One region of the Streptomyces sp. NPDC002044 genome, then DNA from elsewhere that is predicted to be linked to it. Evidence: riboswitches for the same ligand, from Rfam matches in the RefSeq annotation. Region 1 holds a riboswitch; the other holds the start of a gene.

The links. Region 1 has a riboswitch for cobalamin ahead of ABT106_RS20510 (ribonucleoside-diphosphate reductase subunit alpha). Riboswitches for the same ligand answer to the same signal wherever they lie in the genome.
Region 2: it holds a riboswitch for cobalamin, as region 1 does, so the genes downstream of both, ABT106_RS07725 (energy-coupling factor ABC transporter permease) here and ABT106_RS20510 (ribonucleoside-diphosphate reductase subunit alpha) in region 1, are expected to answer to the same signal.

What each region holds. Positions count from the first base shown of each region.
Region 1 covers NZ_JBEOXU010000082.1:17,641-24,912, forward strand. The annotation lists gene ABT106_RS20505 (ribonucleotide-diphosphate reductase subunit beta) at 1-998, opposite strand, end outside; gene ABT106_RS20510 (ribonucleoside-diphosphate reductase subunit alpha) at 998-3,451, opposite strand; cobalamin riboswitch at 3,617-3,750, opposite strand; gene ABT106_RS20515 (GNAT family N-acetyltransferase) at 3,792-4,289, opposite strand; gene ABT106_RS20520 (CstA-like transporter-associated (seleno)protein) at 4,444-4,632, opposite strand; gene ABT106_RS20525 (carbon starvation CstA family protein) at 4,683-6,902, opposite strand; gene ABT106_RS20530 (GntR family transcriptional regulator) at 7,085-7,272, opposite strand, start outside.
Region 2 covers NZ_JBEOXU010000019.1:27,361-34,632, reverse strand. The annotation lists gene glyA (serine hydroxymethyltransferase) at 1-562, shown strand, start outside; gene ABT106_RS07745 (L-serine ammonia-lyase) at 843-2,225, shown strand; gene ABT106_RS07740 (SsgA family sporulation/cell division regulator) at 2,429-2,836, shown strand; gene ABT106_RS07735 (AMIN-like domain-containing (lipo)protein) at 2,923-3,483, shown strand; gene ABT106_RS07730 (flavodoxin family protein) at 3,532-4,263, opposite strand; cobalamin riboswitch at 4,347-4,542, shown strand; gene ABT106_RS07725 (energy-coupling factor ABC transporter permease) at 4,570-5,265, shown strand; gene ABT106_RS07720 (energy-coupling factor ABC transporter substrate-binding protein) at 5,265-5,612, shown strand; gene cbiQ (cobalt ECF transporter T component CbiQ) at 5,616-6,365, shown strand; gene ABT106_RS07710 (ATP-binding cassette domain-containing protein) at 6,362-7,210, shown strand; gene ABT106_RS07705 (PadR family transcriptional regulator) at 7,240-7,272, shown strand, end outside.

The sequences.
Region 1 (7,272 bases):
TCGACCGTGCCCTCGACCGCGACCTGGTAGGCCGACGGGCGGCGCTCGAAGAAGTTCGTCAGCTCCTGCACGCCCTGGAGCTCCATGAAGGAGAACGGGTTCTGCGAGCCGTACACCGGCGGGAAGCCGAGGCGGACCAGGCGCTGGTCCGCGACGCACTCCAGGTACTCGCGCATCGATTCGGTGTTCATGCCCGGCAGGCCGTCGCCGCACAGATCGCGGCCGAACTGCAGCTCCGCCTCCACGGCTTCCCGCAGCATGTCGGTGACCTGCTGCTGAAGAGCGTCATCGAAGAGCTCCGGCTCCTCCTTGCGGACCGTGTCCACGACCTCGAAGGCGAAGTTCATGTGCATGGTTTCATCGCGGAAGACCCAGTTCGTGCCGGTGGCCAGGCCGTGCAGCAGGCCGCGCGAGCGGAACCAGTACACGTACGCGAAGGCGCCGTAGAAGAACAGTCCCTCGATGCACGCGGCGAAGCAGATCAGGTTCAGCAGGAAGCGGCGCCGGTCGGCGGCCGTCTCCAGCCGGTCGATCTTCTCGACCGAGTCCATCCACCTGAAGCAGAACTGCGCCTTCTCGCGGATCGAGGGGATCTCCTCGACCGCGTCGAACGCGGCCGCGCGGTCGTCCGGGTTGGGCAGATAGGTGTCGAGCAGCGTCAGGTAGAACTGGACGTGCACGGCCTCCTCGAACAGCTGGCGCGACAGGTACAGGCGCGCCTCCGGGGAGTTGATGTGCTTGTACAGCGTCAGGACGAGGTTGTTCGAGACGATCGAGTCGCCCGTCGCGAAGAACGCGACCAGCCGGCCGATCATGTGCTGCTCGGAGGGCGTCAGCTTCGCCAGGTCGGCGACGTCCGAGTGGAGGTCGACCTCCTCCACCGTCCACGTGTTCTTGATCGCGTCGCGGTAGCGCTCGTAGAAGTCCGGGTAGCGCATCGGGCGGAGCGTCAGCTCGAAGCCCGGGTCCAGCAGGTTCTTGGTGTCGTTCGAGCTCATTACTGGCAGGCCTCGCAGGACTCGGGGTTCTCAAGGGAGCAGGCCAGCGCGTCGGCGTCGACGGCCTGCGGAAGCGCAGTGGCGGGTGCCGGGACTGCGGCGGTTGCCGGGACGGCCGAACCGGACGCCGCGCGGGCGATCTTCGTCGCCGGGCGCGAGCGCAGGTAGTACGTCGTCTTCAGACCCTGCTTCCAGGCGTACGCGTACATCGAGCTGAGCTTGCCGATGGTGGGCGTCTCCAGGAACAGGTTCAGCGACTGCGACTGGTCGAGGTACGGGGTACGGGCCGCCGCCATGTCGATCAGGCCGCGCTGCGGGATCTCCCACGCCGTGCGGTACAGCTCGCGCACCTCGGCCGGGATCCAGCCGAAGCCCTGGACGGAGCCGCTGGCCTCGCGCAGCGCCTCGCGGGTCTGTGCGTCCCACACGCCGAGCCGCTTCAGCTCGGCCACCAGGTAGGCGTTGACCTGGAGGAACTCACCGCTCAGCGTCTCGCGCTTGAAGAGGTTGGAGACCTGCGGCTCGATGCACTCGTACACGCCCGCGATCGAGGCGATCGTCGCCGTCGGGGCGATGGCGAGGAGCAGCGAGTTGCGCATGCCGGTCTGCGCGATCCGGGCGCGCAGCGCGTCCCAGCGCTCCGGCCAGTTCCGCTCGACCTCGTAGTGGTCGGGGTGCAGCACGCCGCGGGCGGTGCGGGTCTGCTCCCAGGCGGGGAGCGGGCCGTTCTTCTCGGCGAGGTCGCAGGACGCCTCGTACGCGGCGAGCATGATCCGCTCGGAGAGCTTCGTGGACAGCGCCCGCGCCTCGGGGGAGTCGAAGGGCAGCTTCAGCCGGAAGAAGACGTCCTGGAGGCCCATGGCGCCCAGACCCACCGGGCGCCAGCGGGCGTTGGAGCGGCCCGCCTGCTCGGTCGGGTAGAAGTTGATGTCCACCACGCGGTCCAGGAAGGTCACCGCGGTACGGACGGTCTCGTCCAGGCGCTCCCAGTCGATCCGCCCGCTTCCGTCGCCGGCGCCCGCCAGGACGAAGGCGCCCAGGTTGACCGAACCGAGGTTGCAGACGGCGGTCTCGCCGTCGTTGGTGACCTCGATGATCTCGGTGCAGAGGTTGGAGGAGTGGACGACGGTGCCCGGCTCGGCGGTCTGGTTGGCCGTGCGGTTGGAGGCGTCCTTGAAGGTCATCCAGCCCTGGCCGGTCTGCGCGAGGGTGCGCATCATCCGGCCGTACAGCTCGCGGGCGGGAATGGTCTTGCGGGCCAGGCCCGCGGCCTCGGCCGCGCGGTACGCGGCGTCGAAGTCGTCGCCCCACAGGTCCACCAGCTCGGGGACCTCGGCCGGGGAGAACAGCGACCAGTCGGCGTCGGCGTTCACGCGGCGCATGAACTCGTCCGGCACCCAGTGGGCGAGGTTCAGGTTGTGCGTGCGGCGCTGGTCCTCGCCGGTGTTGTCGCGGAGCTCCAGGAACTCCTCGATGTCCGCGTGCCAGGTCTCCAGGTAGACGGCGGCGGCGCCCTTGCGGCGGCCGCCCTGGTTCACGGCGGCGACGGAGGCGTCGAGGGTCTTCAGGAACGGGACGATGCCGTTGGAGTGGCCGTTGGTGCCGCGGATCAGCGAACCGCGGGCGCGGATGCGGGAGTACGAGAGGCCGATGCCGCCGGCGTGCTTGGAGAGGCGGGCGACCTGGTGGTAGCGGTCGTAGATCGAGTCGAGCTCGTCCAGCGGGGAGTCCAGCAGGTAGCAGGAGGACATCTGCGGGTGCCGGGTGCCGGAGTTGAAGAGCGTGGGGGAGGACGGCAGGTAGTCGAGGCGGCTCATCAGCCGGTACAGCGAGGCCACTTCCTCGACGGCCTGGACACTGCCGGTCTCGCTGTCAGGTCCGGTCTCGGCGAGACCGCAGGCCACGCGCAGCATGAAGAACTGCGGGGTCTCCACGACCTGGCGGGTGATCGGGTGGCGCAGCAGGTAGCGGCTGTGCAGGGTGCGCAGGCCGAAGAAGCCGAAGCGGTCGTCGGCGCCCTCGGCGAGGGTGTGCTCGACCAGCGCGTCCAGGCGGGCCGCGTGGGCCTTGACGAACGCGGCGGTGCGGTCGGCGATCAGGCCCTCGCGGTGGCCGACGGCGACGGACGCGGAGAAGGAGGTGGCACCCTGGCCGGCGGCCTCCCCGGCCACGGCCAGCGTCAGCAGGCGGGCGGCGAGGCGGGAGTACGCCGGGTCCTCGGAGATGAGCCCGGCGGCGGCCTCGGTGGCCAGCCCGCGCAGTTCGGCCTCGTCGGCGATGGAGCTGCGGCCGCGCAGCGCGGCGGCGGCGACCCGGCCGGGGTCGGTGTCGGGGAGGTCGGCCGTCAGTTCGGTGAGGGTACGCAGGAGTGCGGCCCCGGGACCTTCGCCAGATCCATGAAGAGCCGTGGACGGAACGGACTCGGCGCGCGGTGCGGAAGGCGCGATGGTCACGGGGGTTGCTCTCCCTCGCTCGGCCCGGTCATCGGCGGGGCGGGGTGCGAGGGGCGCATGCGGGACAGCGCACGCGTCGGCCCGGACAGGGCAGGCAGCTCGCGCACCGCATGGCGTCCACCGGCCCAACCGCGAGGCCCGGACGTATCGGCGCCCGGTTCGGTCGAGCCGGGCGCGCTGTCGGCAGGTCCTCGGACTTGCGGGTACACCAATCGGTGCACTTCATACCGTTGCGGGACAGTTCCGGATTCGCACCGGATTCCCCTGCGGCGACAGCAGCCCTGAGCATACATGTGGGGGCGCCTCTCTGCGGAAGCCCCCACATGTTGTGTCGGCGCGGCTACAGCTTCAGCCGGTACGTCAGCAGGGTGAGGCCCTCGATCGGCGCCCAGTCCCGTTCCGGAGTGCGTTCGAAACCGAGCCGGGAGTAGATCCGGTGGGCCCCGGCCATGCTCCGCTGGGTGGAGAGGACCATCGCGGAAACCCCCTCGATCGCCCGCGCCCGGTCCAGGCAGGCCCGTACGAGCGCCTCGCCGGCGCCCTGCCCGCGGCCGTCGCGGGCCACGGCGAGCATCCGGAACTCGGCCTCGTCCGGGCCGGCGATGTCGGCGAGCGGGCTCCCGGGCGCGGCGAAGGTCACTCCACCGAGGACGCGGCCGCCGCGTTCGGCGACGAGCACCTCGGCCAGGGCGGCCCGGCCGGCCACGTCGCGCAGGACGTTCAGGTAGTGCTCGTTCTCGCTCTCGTCCAGATGCCCGTCGGCGAGGTAGGCCCGCGCCGTGATCTCGCCCAGCTCCGCGTATTCGGCGGGCAGCGCCGCCCTGATCACCATGTCCATGCGGTCGAGTGTGCAGGACGCGTACGGGGCGGCGGAGTGCCGGGCGGGCGGGCCGGGCGGGCGGGCCGGCCCCCCGTCGCGGCGCCGGAAGCCGAAGGCCCCGCCGCGAGGAGCGGCGGGGCCTTCGGGGCGGGGCGCCCTCGGGGCGAGCGGGTCAGCAGCAGCGGAAGCCGTCGCGGGGGTCCGCCTCCCGGGCGTCGGTGCGGGCCCGTTCGAAGGCCCGGCGGGTCGGGACCGCGGCGTCGGGGTCGTGGGAGCGGGCGTGGGCGACGTACCGGTCGTAGGCGGCCTCGCCGGAGAACTCCCGTACGAAGTACCGCGCCCGGGCCAGCGCCCGGCGCAGCCGCCCGGCACCGCTGCGGCCCGTACCGGCGCGGCCGGGCGCCGCCCGGCTCACGCGACCGGCTCCTTCGCCCGGCCGCCGCCCGAGTCCAGGCCCGCGGCCGTGAGCTCGGCGCGCTCCTCGGCGGTCGGGACGAGCCCGGCCGGGGCGACGATCTTCGACTCGGTCCACGGGACCTCGGAGAGCTTCACGGACGCCGGGTCGGCGATCGCCTTGAAGCAGGTCCGGGCGGCGTCCAGCAGCACGACGATGATCAGGACGGCGAAGAGCACGCACAGCACGCCGTCCACCGTGGCGTTGGTGACCACGGTCTCCATCTCGCCCATGGTCTTCGCGGGCGGCAGGACCTTGTCGGCGTCGATGCCGGCCTGGTACTTGTCGCGCTGCGCGAAGAAGCCGACCTTCACGTCCTCCGAGAAGATCTTCTGGTAGCTCGCGGTGAGCGTGACGGCCACGTCCCACGCCAGCGGCACGCCCGTCACCCAGGCCCACTTGAGCCGGCCGGACTTGACGAGGAGGGTGGTGCAGACGGCCAGGGCGACCGCCGCGAGCAGCTGGTTCGCGATGCCGAACAGCGGGAAGAGCTGGTTGATGCCGCCCAGCGGGTCCTTGACGCCGACCCACAGGAAGTAACCCCAGCCGCCGACGACGATGGCGCTGGCGAACCACACGCCGGGCTTCCAGCTGACGTCCTTGAAGGACTTGTGGACGTTGCCGAGGGTGTCCTGCAGCATGAACCGGCCGACGCGGGTGCCCGCGTCGACGGTGGTCAGGATGAACAGTGCCTCGAACATGATGGCGAAGTGGTACCAGAAGGCCTTCATGCCGGCGCCGCCGATGACGGCCGAGAAGATCTCCGACATCCCGAGTGCGAAGGTCGGCGCTCCACCCGTACGGGAGAGCAGACTGGTCTCCTCGACGTCCTTCGCGGCCTGCGCGAGGGCTTCCGGGCTGATGGCGAAGCCGAAGTTCGTCACCGCCTGCGAGGCGGTCTCGACGGTGGTGCCGATGACGCCGGGGGGCGAGTTCACGGCGAAGAACAGGCCGGGCTCGATGATGCAGGCCGCGATCATCGCCATGATGGCGACGAAGGACTCGGTCAGCATGGCGCCGTAGCCGATGACCCGTACCTGGGTCTCCTTCTGGATCATCTTCGGGGTGGTGCCGGAGGCGACCAGCGAGTGGAATCCGGACAGGGCCCCGCACGCGATGGTGATGAACACGAACGGGAACATCGAGCCGGCGAAGACCGGGCCGTCGCCGCGGGCGGCGAACTCGGTGACCGCGGGCATCTTCAGGGTGGGCATCGAGATGACCACGCCCAGTGCGAGCAGCGCGATCGTGCCGACCTTCATGAAGGTGGAGAGGTAGTCGCGGGGCGCGAGCAGCATCCACACCGGCAGGACCGAGGCGACGAAACCGTACGCGACCATCCAGACGACGAGCGTCTCCTTCTCCAGGGTGAAGGTCCCGGCGAGGGAGGACTCGGCGACCCAGCCGCCCGCGACGATCGCGAGCAGCAGCAGCGCGACCCCTATGAGGGAGACCTCGGTGACCCGGCCCGGCCGCAGCACGCGGAGGTAGAAGCCCATGAAGAGGGCGATCGGGATGGTCATGCCGATGGAGAAGACGCCCCACGGCGAGTGGGCGAGGGCGTTGACGATGACCAGCGCCAGCACGGCCAGCAGGATGATCATGATGGCGAACACGGCGATCAGCGCGGCGGCCCCGCCGACGGGGCCGATCTCGTCCCGGGCCATCTGGCCCAGCGAACGCCCGTCGCGGCGGGTGGAGAAGAAGAGCGTCACCATGTCCTGGACGGCGCCCGCGAAGATGACGCCCGCGACGATCCAGATCGTGCCGGGCAGGTAGCCCATCTGGGCGGCGAGCACGGGTCCGACGAGCGGGCCGGCGCCGGCCACGGCGGCGAAGTGGTGGCCGAAGAGCACACGGCGGTCGGTCGGGTGGAAGTCGACACCGTTGTCAAGGCGTTCCGCGGGGGTGGCCCGGGTCTTGTCCACCTTCAGTACGCGGTGCGCGATGAAGCGGGCGTAGAAGCGGTAGCCGATGGCGTACGAGCCCAGGGCGGCGGCGAGCAGCCAGGCGGCCGAGATCTCCTCGCCGCGGGAGAGCGCCAGTACGCCCCAGCCGATGGCGCCGACGAGTCCGACGAGCACCCACACGGCGATGGACGTGGGAGAGGGCGAGCCCTGCGTGGTGCCCGGACTCGCCGTGTCCCGTTCTGTTCCCGTTGCATCCGATTTGGGCATGACCTTCGTCCCCTCGTCGATCTTCTGCGTAAGCGCAGGGAATCTACGGGGGATTGCCCGGTGAACGTAAGACCCCGTCCGTATATCGGTACGTACGGATGCGGGGCCGGACGGTCGGACGGGTGGTCAGCCGAGTGGGTGGCGGGGCGGTCGGTCCGCCGGGTGCGCGGGCCGCCCGGCCGTCAGAGCGCCGGCCGCTGGAGGCGGGCCACGAACTTGTAGCGGTCGCCGCGGTAGACCGAGCGCACCCACTCCACCGGTTCGCCGTCCGCGTCCAGCGAGTGCCGGGACAGCATGAGCATCGGCAGCCCGACGTCCGTGCCGAGCAGGCCGGCCTCGCGCGGGGTCGCGAGCGAGGTCTCGATGGTCT
Region 2 (7,272 bases), on a different contig from region 1:
CGGTCCCCGCGGCGGCGTCATCCTGTCGACGCAGGAGCTGGCCAAGAAGATCAACTCCGCGGTCTTCCCGGGCCAGCAGGGCGGCCCGCTGGAGCACGTGATCGCGGCCAAGGCCGTCTCCTTCAAGGTCGCGGCCTCGGAAGACTTCAAGGAGCGCCAGGTGCGCACCCTGGAGGGCGCGAAGATCATCGCCGAACGCCTGGTGCAGCCCGACGTCACCGAGGCCGGCGTGTCCGTCCTCTCCGGCGGCACGGACGTCCACCTGGTCCTGGTCGACCTGCGCAACTCCGAGCTGGACGGCCAGCAGGCCGAGGACCGGCTCCACGAGGTCGGCATCACGGTCAACCGGAACGCCATCCCGAACGACCCGCGGCCGCCGATGGTGACCTCGGGCCTGCGGATCGGCACGCCGGCCCTGGCCACGCGCGGCTTCGACGCCGCGGCCTTCACCGAGGTCGCCGAGATCATCGCCGCCGCGCTGAAGCCGGCGTACGACAGCGAGGACCTCAAGGCGCGCGTCTCCGCGCTCGCCGCGAAGTTCCCGCTGTACCCCTCGCTCTAGCACCACCCGGGAGCGATCCGGAAAGGCCCGGTCCTGCCTGTGCTCGCCTGCGCACAGGGCCGGGCCCTTCTCATGACCGGCCCCGGGCGGACGCGGCCCACGGCCCCGCAGGACCGCGTACGAGCGCGTGAACGGGCCCCCACCGGACGGTCACCCCTCCGGCCGGTCCGGCAGACGAATCGTTCATGTGTACGCGATACGCTCGTCTGCCGGACAAAATCCGCCCAATCGCACTTCTCCTGCCCCCTCCCACCCCACGAGCAGACAAGGGAGTCCGCCAGTGGCCATCTCCGTATTCGACCTCTTCTCCATCGGCATCGGCCCGTCCTCCTCCCACACGGTCGGTCCCATGCGGGCGGCCCGCATGTTCGTGACCCGGCTCAAGAAGGACGGCGTCCTCGCCCAGACCGCGTCCGTGCGCGCCGAACTGTTCGGCTCGCTCGGCGCGACCGGCCACGGCCACGGCACCCCCAAGGCGGTGCTCCTGGGCCTGGAGGGGCACTCCCCCCGCACGGTGAACGTGGAGACGGCCGACGCGGAGGTCGAGCGGATCCGGCAGTCGGGGCGGCTGCGCCTCCTCGGCTCGGAGATAGGCGATGCCCACGAGATCGCCTTCGACGCGCCGAACCAGCTGATCCTGCACCGCCGGCGCTCGCTGCCCTACCACGCGAACGGCATGACCCTCTTCGCGTACGACACCGCCGGCACCCCGCTGCTGGAGAAGACGTACTACTCGGTCGGCGGCGGCTTCGTCGTGGACGAGGACGCGGTCGGCGAGGACCGGATCAAGCTCGACGACACGGTCCTGAAGTACCCCTTCCGCTCCGGCGACGAGATGCTCCGCCTGGCGAACGAGACCGGCCTGTCGATCTCGTCCCTGATGCTGGAGAACGAGAAGGCCTGGCGCACCGAGGACGAGATCCGCGAGGGCCTCCTGGAGATCTGGCGCGTCATGCAGTCCTGCGTCGCGCGCGGCATGTCCCGCGAGGGCATCCTCCCGGGCGGCCTGCGGGTCAAGCGCCGGGCCGCCTCCACCGCGCGCCAGCTGCGCACCGAGGGCGACCCGATGCTGCACCGCAGCGAGTGGGCGACGATCTACGCGATGGCCGTCAACGAGGAGAACGCGGCCGGCGGGCGGGTCGTGACGGCCCCCACCAACGGCGCGGCCGGGGTCCTGCCGGCGGTCCTGCACTACTACATGAACTTCGTGCCGGGCGCGGACGAGGACGGCGTGGTCCGCTTCCTCCTCGCGGCGGGCGCGATCGGCATGCTGTTCAAGGAGAACGCGTCGATCTCCGGCGCCGAGGTCGGCTGCCAGGGCGAGGTCGGCTCGGCCTGCTCGATGGCGGCGGGCGCCCTGGCCGAGGTCATGGGCGGCACTCCGGAGCAGGTGGAGAACGCGGCCGAGATCGGCATGGAGCACAACCTGGGCCTGACCTGCGACCCGGTCGGCGGCCTCGTGCAGATCCCGTGCATCGAGCGCAACGGCATGGCCGCGGTCAAGGCGGTCACGGCGGCCAGGATGGCGCTGCGCGGCGACGGCACGCACAAGGTCTCCCTCGACAAGGTCATCAAGACCATGAAGGAGACGGGCGCGGACATGAAGGTCAAGTACAAGGAAACGGCCCGCGGCGGCCTGGCGGTCAACGTCATCGAGTGCTGAGCGGCGCCCGCCGGAACCGGCTTCCCGCCCTCCCGTACGAAGTCCCGCGCGCGGCCGTACGGGAACCCGGGCGCCCGGCGGGAAGTCGGGTCCAGCGGCCCTGCCGGACGGGACCTTCGGCACGGGGCGGCGGGCGGACGGTGGGCTAGTTTGCCCGGAGGGGGTTGCGAAACCCCCTCACGCCGACCGAGAGGGGCGCCCCCATGGCCACCACCGAACAGCGCGTCCTTCCGCTCCGGCTGGAGACCTCGCCCGTCTCCCTCCCGGTGCACGGGGCCTTCACGTACCGCTCCGACCGGCCGTACGAAGTCGCCGTGGACCTCCAGGGCGGCGGCGCCCATCTGGCGCGCTGGGTGTTCGCCCGCGACCTGCTGCTCGACGGGGAGACCTGCGCCACCGGCGAGGGCGACATACAGGTCTGGCCGCGCTGGAAGGGCACCGAGCCGCGGGTCTTCCTGGCCTTCAGCAACGGCGGGAAGAGCTGCGTGTTCTCCGCCCGCGCCAAGGACGTGCGCGGGCTGTGCCGCCGCCTGACCCAGCTGGTCCCGCGCGGCCTGGAGCACCGGCACTACGACCTGGACGCGGAGCTGGACGCGCTGCTGCCCGGCTGACACCCGGCCGCGGGAACCGCCGCCGTCCGGCAGGTGTCCTTGGCTGTGACAGCGCAGTCCCCGTCTCCGGAGAATCGGGGGACGTCATGAACGACGTCACGAACCACCCGCGTCCGCGTCCCACCCACCGTCCGCCGTTCGCGCGGCGCCGCCGCCGGCAGCTCGTGGCCCTGGCCACCGGCGCCCTGCTCACCGCCGGCCTCGCCCTCGCCGCACCGGCATCGGCCGCCCAGGCCGCCGCCCGCACCCAGACCCCGCTCGTCGTCAATGCCCGCTGGGGCGGTCACTGCACGTTCGACCGGGTCGTCATCGACCTCCAGGGGTACGTCCCCGGGGTCACCGTCACGCCCGTGCCCAAGCTGTACTACGACGGGTCCGGCAAGCCCGTGCCGCTGGCCGGGAAGTACTTCCTGGAAGTCCGCCTGAACCCCGCCGCCGGTCACGACGACGCGGGGCAGAACGTCTACCAGGGCCCGCGTCTGCAGAAGATCTACCTCAGCAAGCTCAAGGGCCTCGCCATGACCGGCGACTACGAGGGGTACGTGACCTTCGGCGCCGCCTTCGACACCAAGCCCGCCTACTCCACCAGCGTCCTGCACGCGCCCGAGCGGCTGGTGCTGGACATCGCGCACCCCAACGTGTGCTGACCGGGCCGGGGCCCGGGGGGCGGCGCCGCCGTCCCCGGGCCCCGTGCCTCAGCGGTGCTCGGGGTTGGGGAAGTCGAACCGGCAGCCCGCGTCCCACAGCGAGCGCTGGTTCCCGTGGGCCGGCATGCCGCCCGCCCGCTTGAGCAGGGCTGCCAGGTGCATCAGGTTCCAGGACATGAAGGCGGTGTTCCGGTTGGTGAAGTCGTTCTCGGGGCCGCCGGAGCCCGGGTCCAGGTAGGAGGGCCCGGGGCCGGCCTCGCCGATCCAGCCCGCGTCGGCCTGGGGCGGGATCGCGTAGCCCAGGTGCTGGAGGCTGTAGAGGACGTTCATGGCGCAGTGCTTGACGCCGTCCTCGTTGCCGGTGATCAGCGCGCCGCCGACGCGCCCGTAGTACGCGTACTGGCCCTTCTCGTTCAGCAGGGAGGAGCAGGCGTAGAGCCGCTCGATGACCCGCTTCATCACGGAGCTGTTGTCACCGAGCCAGATCGGCCCGCACAGCACGAGGATGTCGGCGTCCATGATCCGGCTGTAGAGGACCGGCCACTGGTCGCTCTCCCAGCCGTGCTCGGTCATGTCCGGCCAGACGCCGGTCGCGATGTCGTGGTCGACGGCGCGGATGACCGAGGTCCGGGCGCCGGCCGCCTCCATGACCGCGCGGCTCCGGGCGATCAGGCCGTCGGTGTTGCTGGCCTCGGGTGATCGCTTGAGCGTGCAGTTCACGTAGACGGCGGACAGGCCCGAGTAGTCGGGCGGGGTCGGGGTTTCATCATCGGCAGGCACGCTCCCACCCTGTCCGGGCCCCGGCCGGAGCGCCAGCGGACGGCGCCCGCGAGGGGCGGGTTGTGACCGGTCCGCGCGGCCGACTAGGGTCATCGGGCCTTGGTGTTCGGGAAACCGGTGAAAAACCGGTGCGGCCCTCGCCACTGTGATCGGGAAGTCCGGCTCCACTCCTACGGGAAGCCACTGGGCGTCGTGCGGGTGACCGCTCGGCCCCGGGAAGGCGGAGCCCGGGCATCAGCACCCGTGAGCCAGGAGACCGGCCGAGGCGCGTCGTCCATCCACGAGGTGCTGGAGAGGTCTCTACTCATGCATATAGCCGAGGGGTTTCTGCCCCCCTTGCACGCGGTCGCCTGGGGCGCCGCGTCCGCTCCCTTTGTCGTACACGGGGTCCGCGCCCTGACCCGCGAGGTCAAGGCCAACCCGGAGAGCACGCTGCTGCTCGGTGCGGCCGGAGCGTTCACGTTCGTCCTGTCCGCCCTGAAGATCCCCTCGGTGACGGGCAGCTGCTCGCACCCCACCGGAACGGGGCTCGGAGCGATCCTCTTCCGGCCGCCGGTCATGGCGGTGCTGGGGACGATCACCCTGCTGTTCCAGGCGCTGCTGCTGGCGCACGGCGGGCTCACCACCCTCGGCGCGAACGTCTTCTCGATGGCCATCGCCGGACCCTGGGCCGGGTACGCCGTCTACCGCCTGCTGCGCGGGACCGGCGCGCCGCTGATGGTCGCCGTGTTCTCCGGTGCCTTCTTCGCCGACCTGGTCACCTACTGCGTCACCTCCGTCCAGCTGGCGCTGGCCTTCCCCGACCAGGCCACCGGCTTCACCGGCTCGCTGGTGAAGTTCGGTGAGATCTTCGCGCTGACGCAGATCCCGCTCGCGGTAAGCGAGGGCCTGCTGACCGTGCTCGTCGTACGGCTGCTGATGCAGTCCAGCAAGTCGGACCTGATCCGGCTCGGCGTCGCGAAGCTCACGTCCGGCAAGACCAAGCGGGAGGCGACGGTCTGATGAGCCGGAACGCGAAGATCAACACCCTGCTGCTGCTCCTGGTCGCGGCGCTGGCCGTGCTCCCGCTCGCGCTGGGACTGGGCGAGGGCAAGGAAGAGCCGTTCGCGGGCGCCGACGCGCAGGCGGAGACGGCCATCACCGAGCTGAAGCCGGACTACGAGCCGTGGTTCACGCCGCTGTACGAACCCCCTTCCGGGGAGATCGAGTCGGCGCTGTTCGCCCTGCAGGCGGCGCTCGGCGCGGGCGTGCTCGCGTACTACTTCGGGGTCCGCAAGGGGCGCCGCCAGGGTGCCGCCGCGGCGGGCGCCACCGGCGCCACCGCGCCCGACGCCTCCGCGCAGTCGTAGGCGGTGCTGCCGATCGACGCGGCGGCGCACGGCAGCCGCTGGCGCCGCCGCCATCCGCTGGAGAAGGCGGTGCTCGGGGTGGGCCTGACGGTCACGGCGGTGTGCCTGCCGCCGTGGCCCGGCGGGCCGCTGGTCGCCGCGGCGACCCTCGCCCTGCTGCTGGGCCCCGCCGGGGTGGCGGGGCGGCAGCTGTGGCGGGCGTTCCGGATCCCGCTGGGCTTCTGCTTCACCGGGGCGCTGCCGCTGCTGTTCTCCGTGGGCGGCCCGGCGGGGTTCGTCGCGCTGGCCCCCGACGGCCCCCGGCACGCGGGCGAACTGCTGCTGCGGACCTCCGCGGCCTCCCTGGGGGTGCTGCTGTTCGCCTTCACCACCCCCGTCTCGGACCTGCTGCCGCGGCTGGTCCGGGCCGGGGTGCCGGCCCCGGTCGTGGACGTGGCCCTGGTCATGTACCGGATCGGTTTCCTGCTGCTCGACTCCCTGGCCCGCGTACGCCAGGCCCAGGCGGCCCGCCTCGGCAACACCGGGCGGGCGGCGGCGTGGCGTTCGGTCGCCGGGCTCGCCGCGACCTCGTTCGTCCGGGCCTTCGACCGCGCGGCGCGGCTCCAGTCGGGGCTGGCCGGGCGCGGCTACGACGGCACGCTGCGCGTGCTGGTGCCCGAGACGGCGCTGTCCCGGCGGTTCCTGGCCGGGACGGCCGCCCTGCTCGCCTCCCTGGTCGCCCTGACCCTCGTACTGAAGGAGCTGTACCTGTGAAGCCGCTGGTGGAACTGGCCGGCGCGGGCTACGCCTACGAGGACGGCCCCGAGGTGCTGTCCGGCGTGGACTTCGCGATCCCCGAGGGCCGCGCCCTGGTGCTGCTGGGGCGCAACGGCAGCGGCAAGACCACGCTGATGCGCCTGCTGAGCGGGGGCCTGCGGCCGGGCTCGGGCGCGCTGCTGCTCGACGGTGCGGAGGTAGGTCACGGCCGCGCCGGGCTGACCCGGCTGCGGACGTCGGTCCAGCTGGTGGTGCAGGACCCGGACGACCAGCTGTTCGCGGCCTCCGTGGAGCAGGACGTGTCGTTCGGTCCGATGAACCTCGGTCTGCCGGAGCCCGAGGTCCGCGCCCGGGTGGGCGCGGCGCTGGCGGCCCTGGACATCACGGCGTTGCGGGACCGCCCGACGCACCTGCTCTCGTACGGGCAGCGCAAGCGGGCGGCCATCGCGGGGGCGGTGGCGATGGCGCCGCGCGTCCTGATCCTGGACGAGCCGACGGCCGGGCTGGACCCGGACGGGCAGCAGCGGCTGCTGGACGTCCTGGCGGGGCTGCGGGCCGCGGGCACCACCGTGGTGATGGCCACCCACGACGTGGAGCTGGCGGTCCGCTGGGCCGACGACGCGGCGGTCCTGACCCCGGCGGGCATCCGCACGGGTCCGGCGCCGGTGCTCCTCTCGGATCCGGAGCTGCTGAAGTCGGCGGGGCTGCGCCCGGCCTGGTCCCCGGCGGTGACGGCGTTCCTGCGCGCGCACGGCCTGCTCGGCGCGGACTCCCCCGGCCCGCGGGTCCCGGAGGAGCTGGCCGGCTGGCCGGCCGCCGGCGGGGTCCGCCCGGGGGCGTGACGGCACCGGGGCAAACCTAGGATGACGCCATGTCCCTGCCGCACGCCATCCTCACCGCCCTG